One region of the Arthrobacter sp. 179 genome, then DNA from elsewhere that is predicted to be linked to it. Evidence: predicted binding sites of a transcription regulator. Region 1 holds the regulator's gene; the other holds the start of a gene.
What was found. Region 1 encodes HrcA, which represses chaperone genes, less so after heat shock. Its sites were predicted from a motif close to TTNGCACTCGNNNNNNNCGAGTGCNAA; they were not measured.
Positions count from the first base shown of each region.

Region 1 (4,418 bases):
CCGTGGCGGGCAGCCCCTCATCGAGCAGGAACGCCTGGTTGCTCATCAGGCGCGGTGGCCCAACTTATCGCGTAGCCGTGAAAAGACCCCGCCCCGTTCGGCCAACCGGCCCTCGGCGAATTCCTCGTCACGCAGGGTGGCCAGACGTTCGAGCAGCTCACGCTGTTCGTCGTCGATCTTCGTGGGGGTCTCCACCTGCAGGTGGACGACCAGATCGCCGCGGCTGCCCCCGCGCAGCCGGGGGACGCCCAGCTGGGAGAGCTTGACCGTATCGGCCGACTGGGTGCCCGGCTCGATCAGGATGTCCTGCTCGCCGTCGAAGGTCTCCAACTTCATGTCGGTGCCCAGGGCCGCCGCCGTCATCGGGATGCGCAACGTGGCATGGAGATCGTTGCCTTCGCGTTCGAAGACCGCATGGCGTTTGACGTTGATCTCCACGTACAGGTCGCCCGACGGTCCGCCGCCGGGCCCCGCTTCGCCCTGGCTGTCCAGGTGGATGCGGGTGCCGGTGGCCACGCCCGCGGGGATCTTCAGCTGCTTGGACACCCGCTCACGCACTCGGCCCTGGCCCATGCATTCGTTACAGGGGCTGGGCAGCGTGGTGCCGAAGCCACGGCAGGCGCTGCAGGTTTCGATGGTCATCATGTTGCCCAGGAAGGAGCGGACCGGACGCTGCACCTGGCCCTGCCCCTGGCAGATGGTGCAGGTCTCCGGCGAGGTCCCCGGCTGGCAGCAGGTGCCTTGGCAGACGCCACAGGTGACCGCGGTTTCGATGTCGAGGGTGTAGACGGTCCCCTGGACCGCGTCCTTGAGATCGATGCTGGCGGTCACCAGCGCATCCCGTCCACGCTGGGTCCGCGAGGCGGGACCCTGGGCCGCTCCCCCGCCGAAGAACTGTTCGAAGATGTCCCCGAAGCCGCCGAAGCCGCCACCGCCACCTCCGCCGCCGGCGGTGCCGTTCTCATTGCCCGTCGCATCATAGATCTCACGCTTCTGCGGGTCCGACAGGACCTCGTAGGCGTGGGTGACGGATTTGAACCTATCCGAGACATCCTCGCCCGGGTTCACGTCCGGGTGGAGCTTGCGGGCGAGCTTCCGGTAGGACTTCTTGATTTCCTCGGCGGAGGCGTCGCGCGCGACGCCGAGGGTTTCGTAGTGGCTGCTCACAGTGTGTGCTGTGTCCTTTCCGACAATCTGTACATGCTTATTCCCCGGGCCCTGGTCCGTCAGCCGGCCAGGATGCGGGAAAGATAACGGGCGACCGCTCGTACGGCCGCCATGCTGGTGGGGTAGTCCATGCGGGTGGGACCCAGGACCCCGACCTTGGCCGCGGCACCGGGGCCGTAGCCGGTGGCCACGACCGAGGTCTCGGCCAGGCCGCCGTAGGGGTTCTCCCGTCCGATCTGCACGGCGATGCCCCGGGCGTCCTGTTCCAACTCGGAGAACAACCGCAACAGGACCACTTGTTCCTCGAGGGCTTCGAGCACCGGGGTGATCGTCAACGGGAAGTCCCCGGTGGAACGCGCCAGGTTGGCGGTCCCTGCCATGATGATCCTCTCGATCACCGAGTTGTCCCCCAACGAAGCCAGGGCCTGGGCCAGGATCCGTCCGGAATCGCGCAGGGATGGAACCATTTTCTCACAGGCGGCCAGGGCCAGATCACCGATGCTCTGCATCCGCTGGCCCGAGGTGGCTGCCAGGAACGTGGCCTTGAGGTCGGCCAATGATTCATCGCTGGTCTCCGGAGGGACCAGGACCACCCGTTGGTCGACCTTGCCGGTGTTGGTGATCAGGATCGTGAGGACCTGACCGGACCCCAGACCCACCAACTCTATGTGGCGGACCGTGGCATCGCTAAACTGCGGCACCTGGAGCACGGCGACCTGGTTGGTCAGCTGGGACAGGAGCCGGACCGTGCGTTCCAGGACTTCGTCCAGGTCGTTGGTCCCCTCCAGCATGCGGTGGATGGCCCGGCTTTCCGCGGTGGAGAGGGGGCGGACGGCGTCGATCTGGTCCACGAAGTAGCGGTAGCCCTGTTCGGTCGGGATCCGCCCCGAGGAGGTGTGCGGGGCGATGATCAGTCCCTCTTCCTCCAGGGCCGACATGTCGTTGCGGATGGTGGCCGCCGACACGCCCAACCGGTGCCGTTCAACCAGGGCCTTGGAGCCGACCGGTTCCCGGGAATGGACATAGTCCTCGACGATCGCCCGCAGGACCTCGAGGCGCCGTGGTACTGACATTCGATCCTCCTGTGGGTCTCGCGGTGGATGGACGGATTGCGGCCTCGTGGCTTAGCACTCGACACGCCTAAGTGCTAAGTCTAATACGAATGACCGCTTGTTAGCATGGTGGCCGCGCGCATCGGCGCCGGCGGCCCGCTCCTCGCGACCGCCCGACCCAGTGAAAGGCCGTGTCAGCATTGGATATCCACCAGTGGGGAGCCCAGAATCTATCGGCACCGAAAGCCCGCCAGCTGCGCCGGGTGCCCGCCGCCCTGGGCCTGTTGCTCGAAGACGTGCAATCCGGCTGGGTCGGTGAAGTCGTGCGGATCGAACGTTCCGGGGGCCTGCGTCTGGTCGTCCTGGAGGATCGTCGGGGCAAGACCCGGTCCTTCCCCACGGGCTTCGGTTTCCTGATCGAAGGCGAGCCGGTCGAGGTCATCGAACCACAGGCCGTGGCGGCCGCCCCCGGGGCCGGAGGCGGCCGGAGCGCCTCCGGTTCGGTGAAGGTCTCCAACCTCAAGGCCCGTACCGCATTGGCCAGCCGGATCTGGGTCGAGGGCAAGCACGACGCCGAACTGGTCGAAAAGGTCTGGGGCCACGACCTGCGGGTGGAAGGGATCGTCGTCGAACCCCTGCATGGTGTCGATGACCTGGCGGGGGCGATCGCCGAGTTCTCCCCGGGGCCCGAGCGCAAGCTGGGGATCCTGGTGGACCACCTGGTCTCCGGGACCAAGGAGGAGAAGATCGCCGCCGAGGCCATGCGGGTTCCGGGGGCCCGGTCCAATGTCCTGATCGTCGGGCACCCCTATGTCGATGTCTGGCAGGCAATCCGCCCGCAGGTGCTGGGCATCACCGCATGGCCGGTCATCCCGCGGGGAACCGATTGGAAGACAGGTATCCTCAAGGGTCTGGGGTGGGCCCATGCCAGCCAAGCCGATGTGGCCCTGGGATGGCGGCGGCTATTGGGCCAGGTGAACAGTTTCACCGACCTGGAACCGAGCCTGCTCGGGCGGGTCGAAGAGGTCATTGACTTCCTGACCACCGGCCGAAACTGACCTCTCGGCGCGCCGTACGTCCCGCGAAGGGGTACCGGAGGCCCCCGGGGGCGATAAACTAGGCAAAATCGTGTTGGACGGGAGGAACGACTTGGTGATGAACGGATCAGGCAAGAAGCCCGGCGAAGGCTCGGCCGACGCCGGACGCTTCGAGGGTTCGTCATCGGCTCCCCTGCCGCTGACACCTTCGGAAGATCGCCAGTGGGCGACGATTGCGCACTTCGGGGGCATCCTGGGATGCATCCCGTCGGGGATCATCTACCTCGTCTATCGGGACCGCGGGGCCTTCACCGCCCAGGAATCCAAGGAGGCGCTGAACTTCACGCTTCCGTTGACGGTGCTGGCCCTGATCTCCAACCTGCTCATGTTCATCCCGGTGGTCGGTGGGGTCTTCGCCATCATCGCCGTCGCGCTGTGGACCTATATCACCGTCAGCGGCGTGGTCGCCGGGATCGAGGTCAACCGCGGTCGTCCCTACCGCTACCCCTTCAACCTCAGACTCATCGATTAGCACTCGCCCCGGTACGGAGTTCGGGCGGGCCCGGGAACCTGGTTCCCGGGCCCGCTTCCGTTCGGGGCAGGGCCCCTAGAAGTCCAGGAGCCGACGCACGATGGCGTCGGCCAGCAGACGGCCATTCAAGGTGGGGATGATCCGGCCGCCCACGGCGGCCGAGCCCTCGATGAGTCCGTCGGAAATCAGCCCGGCCACGGCGTGGCGTCCCGAGGCAGGCAGCTCCGCGACCGGAAGACCGTCGACGATCCGGGTCAGCAGCATCGTCCGCTCGAGCAGACGCGCCTGCTCATCGGGGCTTTCGCGTCCGGCCGCCGGGGAAGTCCCGGCGTCGATGCGCTGCTGGTAGGCCGCAGGATGCTTGACGTTCCACCAGCGCAGACCTCCGACATGAGAATGCGCTCCGGGTCCGGCGCCCCACCAGTCGGCACCCTTCCAGTAGGCCATGTTGTGGCGGCACCGGGTTGCTTCGCTCCGGCTCCAGTTGCTGACCTCATACCAGGAGAACCCGGCGGCGGTGAGCAGTTCCTCGGCCAGCAGATACTTATCGGCGTGGTCGTCGTCATCGATGTCGGCGACTTCGCCGCGACGAATCTGGGCGGCCAGCCGCGTCCCGTCCTCGATGATCAG
Region 1 covers NZ_JBQSYU010000018.1:15,617-20,034, forward strand. Annotated here, with positions in the region: gene ACT3UE_RS11370 (16S rRNA (uracil(1498)-N(3))-methyltransferase) at 1-46, opposite strand, end outside; gene dnaJ (molecular chaperone DnaJ) at 46-1,167, opposite strand; gene hrcA (heat-inducible transcriptional repressor HrcA) at 1,227-2,240, opposite strand; gene ACT3UE_RS11385 (DUF3097 family protein) at 2,420-3,277, shown strand; gene ACT3UE_RS11390 (DUF4870 domain-containing protein) at 3,375-3,788, shown strand; gene hemW (radical SAM family heme chaperone HemW) at 3,864-4,418, opposite strand, start outside.

Region 2 (4,418 bases), on a different contig from region 1:
ATCAGACCGTCAACCTGCCCTGCCCGATCGAATGGGTCAGGCTCGCCGGGAAGACCGACGCCATGGTGTTGGCCCATCCCGAGGTCTCCCTAGATACGTTCCGGCCGAACATCGTGGTGCGCAGCCATCCGACATCCGGTTCTCTTCCGGCACTGGGCGCACAGTCGCTCGCCGGCATGCTGGGTGGGGTGCCCGGCTCCCATTGCATCGCACACGACCGCGGGGAGGTGGCTGATCGGCCTGCGCGTGGACAATTATTCACGTTCTCCACCGACGAACACACGGTACTGGTTGACCGCTGGTTGTTTTTCGCCGGGGCAAACGCCGTGGAAATCGCAGCCCACTACACCATGGAACAACAGGAGGACATTGCTCCGCTGTTCGCCGAGATCCTTGCCGGGGCGATCATCGATGACGCAGTAGCCGATGGGTCGATGCCCGAACCCCTGCGTGAACCGCCGCTGGACTCGTACCTCCAAGAAACCTCAGGAATCCGTGCCGAAGCCGTGGACCGGGTCTGCCGGATCCAGCCGTATCGACCGGCAGGCCCCGTGTTGACTGATGCGGCCTTCCGTCTGGTCATGGACCATGCCGGGCAGCGTCGGCTGGGGAAGATGCAGGTGATGGCCGCTGCCGGGGAATGTGCCGAACTAGTGGCCGTAGGACTCATGGAGCCTGACGGCACCTTCACCCGTGCCTTCGAGCTGTTGTCGGTTCCCCTAAATTCGGCCCGACGACGGTTTGTCATCGAAGGCCAGTACGGTACCCAAACCACCCAGCTTGATGCTTGGGCAGGGGGAGGAGGGGTGCTGGTGGCCTCGCGGCCCTCACACGCACAACTGGTGCTCGGTGAGACGGAAAGCGCCGTCCCGTCGGGGGCCGTACGCCTGGACGTGATTCGTGAGGGCAGCCTGCCCGGTGCCATCGCTGCCTGGGCCGGCCTGGGGCCCGCGTGGAGCGTGCTGGGAACCGTGGACCAGGTTCCCATGGGGGCCTTTGAAAACCGGGTTGAGGGTTCCGGGGCCCCGCCTGCGGGAGCGGATCGCGCTTTGGAGAGAGCATGGGCCGAACCTTGGTTCGTGTGGCGCTTTCGGATGCCGGATCTGGACATGGAACGGGCGTGGCTTAATGCCGGGGGTGCCGGACACTTTGCGATTGGCCGCTCCCCGGAAGGGACCATGAAGGTCCAGGCAACGCCTTCGGCACATGTCTGGAAAACCATGAGCCAGGAGATCGGGTTGGCTCTTCAACTTCACTAGCTTCCTCAAGGTCCGGGGGCGGCGAACTCCGGATTGTGCTGCGGTACGCTGCGTCCGGAGAAACAGAGAACGACGAGGAAGTGGACGATGTCAGCTGAAGAATGGTCGCCGTGGGTGGCAGCAGCGTTCGGGCTGGTCAACCTGATCGCCGGAATCCAGGCCTATCGTGGCCGATACCAGGCGTGGCTGCTACTCAAAGGCGGTCTGTTCCCGGGCTGGCCGGGACTGGCATCCCTATATCTCGGGGTGGCGTTCACCCTGGTGAGCGTCTCGCCGCTGGTGCTGGACAATGGGTCACCGCTACTCATATTAGCCATCTTTTTCACGCTGTTCCCCTCCTTGGGGATAGGCATCATCGCGATGTTCTGGTTGCCCTCGTTCATGCTTCCCGCCTGGATCAAGGAAACCCGCAGGAAAATACGGGCAGGGGAGGACCAGTACTCACGGGACATGCGTCCTGGCGGTGCCCTGTATCGTCGCCTCGGCGTCGATCCCCGATACCAGCCCGGGGGAAGCGAGGGGCCGCCCCTGGAGAATACCGATGGCGAACGCCCGACCGTGATCCGCCGCGAAGACTAGACCGGCACCGTCCCACCCGATGGAAGGCCTGCCGCCGTCGCACGATTTGGCACTCGCCTTGACCGAGTGCCAGCGACCTCATAGAGTCTGTATTAGCACTCGAAGTCATCGGGTGCTAAAGCCTGAGGTACTTGCCAGCTGGCACCGCGACGACGGTTGGTACACCCCAACGGCCCCGTAACCATTGGTAACTCACGCAAAGGAGAGATCCGCATGTCGGTCTCCATCAAGCCTCTCGAGGATCGCATCGTTGTTCAGCCGCTCGAGGCGGAACAGACCACGGCTTCCGGCCTGGTCATCCCTGACACCGCCAAGGAAAAGCCCCAGGAGGGCAAGGTCGTGGCAGTGGGCCCGGGACGCGTTGACGACAACGGCAACCGCGTTCCCGTCGATGTCGCCGAGGGCGACGTCGTCATCTACTCGAAGTACGGCGGCACCGAGGTCAAGGTCGGCGGCGCCGAGTACCTGGTCCTCTCCGCCCGCGACGTTCTGGCCATCGTCGTCAAGTAGTTCCCGAGCGTGAAGCCCCGGCCCCAGCGGCCGGGGCTTCGCGCGGTGAGCAAGGAGTAGCAAACATGGCAAAGCAGCTTTCATTCAACGACGACGCCCGCAAGGCGCTCGAGGCCGGCATCAACAAGCTGGCCGATACCGTCAAGGTCACGATCGGCCCGCGCGGTCGCAACGTGGTCCTGGACAAGAAGTGGGGAGCCCCCACGATCACCAACGACGGGGTGACCATCGCCCGCGAGATCGAGCTCGACGATTCCTATGAGGATCTCGGGGCCCAGCTCGCCAAGGAGGTCGCCACCAAGACCAACGACGTCGCCGGCGACGGAACCACCACCGCCACCGTGCTCGCCCAGGCCCTGGTCAAGGAAGGCCTGCGCAACGTCGCTGCCGGCGCGGCGCCGGGCGAGATCAAGCGTGGCATCGAGGCCGCGGTCCAGGCCGTGACCGCCCGTCTGGCAGAGAACGCCCGTCCCGTCGAAGGCGAGGACGTGGCCAACGTGGCCGCGATCTCCGCCCAGGACGACGAGATCGGCGAACTGCTGGCCAAGGCGTTCGGCACGGTCGGCGCCGAGGGTGTCATCACGATCGAGGAATCGAACACGACCTCGACCGAGATGAGCATCACCGAGGGCATGCAGTTCGACAAGGGCTACCTGTCCCCGCACTTCGTGACCGACCCGGAGCGTCAGGAGGCCGTCCTCGAGGACGCCATGATCCTGATCCACTCCGGCAAGATCTCTGCCGTGCAGGACTTCCTGCCGCTGCTGGAGAAGGTTCTGCAGGCCAATAAGCCGCTGTTCATCATTGCCGAGGACGTCGAGGGCGAAGCCCTGTCCACGCTGGTGGTCAACAAGCTGCGTGGCACGCTGGGCGTCGTGGCCATCAAGGCTCCGGGCTTCGGCGATCGCCGCAAGGCCATGATGCAGGACATCGCGATCCTCACCGGTGCCCAGGTCGTCTCCCAGGACCTCGGCCTGAAGCTGGACCAGGTCGGCACCGAGGTTCTCGGTTCCGCCCGCCGCATCACGGTCACCAAGGACAACACCACGATCGTCGATGGCTACGGAGACACCGCGGATGTCGATGATCGGGTGGCGCAGCTCAAGGCTGAAATCGGACGCACCGATTCCGAGTGGGACAAGGAAAAGCTCCAGGAACGCCTGGCCAAGCTCTCCGGCGGCATCGGCGTGATCCGTGTCGGCGCTGCTACCGAGGTCGAGCTCAAGGAACGCAAGCACCGCATCGAAGACGCCGTCTCCGCCACGCGTGCCGCGATCCAGGAGGGCATTGTCGCCGGTGGCGGTACCGCCCTGGTCGATGCGCTCTCCGTGCTCGACACCGACCAGAACGTGGCCGCCCTCGAAGGTGATGCCGCCGCCGCGGTGGGCATCGTCCGCCGTGCGCTGGTCCAGCCGTTGCGCTGGATCGCCCAGAACGCCGGCTTCGATGGCTACGTCGTGGCGAACCATGTCTCCGAGTCCGCAGTGAACTCCGGCTTCAACGCCAAGACGGGTCAGTACGAGGACCTGCTGGCCGCCGGTGTCATCGACCCGGTGAAGGTCACACGCTCGGCACTGCAGAACGCCGCTTCGATCGCCGCCCTGGTGCTCACGACCGAGACCCTGGTCGCCGAGAAGCAGGAAGACGAAGACAGCGACGCCCATCAGCACTAGGTTGTCGTAGGACGAATGACCCTCTCCCCGCGCCGTGGTGCGGTGGGAGGGTCATTCACGTTAAGCGCCCGGGCCGCTCCGTGCCGGGGATGCGGGGTTTTGACCGGGTCCGCATGAGTAGTAACGGTTCGGTAACGACGGGCTGCTAAAATGGCTGACGTTGGGCCGGGAAGGGCCCCGTTGGATGCCAGCTACCAGCCACAGGAAGGGGACCAGCCATGTCCGAGCCTCCCCGTGGCCCGGGCGGCACCGCCACCCCGTCGGCGGCGCGGACCCCGGAGGCAGCCCCGGCCGGACCGATCCCGGTCAAACCGCATTACCGCCCCGAGGTCCAGGGGCTGCGCGCCTTCGCGGTGCTCATGGTGGTCACCTATCACGTCTGGTTGGGCCGGGTCTC
Region 2 covers NZ_JBQSYU010000002.1:23,185-27,602, forward strand. Annotated here, with positions in the region: gene ACT3UE_RS01775 (hypothetical protein) at 1-1,259, shown strand, start outside; gene ACT3UE_RS01780 (hypothetical protein) at 1,347-1,838, shown strand; gene groES (co-chaperone GroES) at 2,052-2,348, shown strand; gene groL (chaperonin GroEL) at 2,414-4,021, shown strand; gene ACT3UE_RS01795 (acyltransferase family protein) at 4,240-4,418, shown strand, end outside.
Region 2: groES (co-chaperone GroES) is a predicted target of HrcA. The motif match lies at 1,885-1,911, and genes of this name have one in related genera.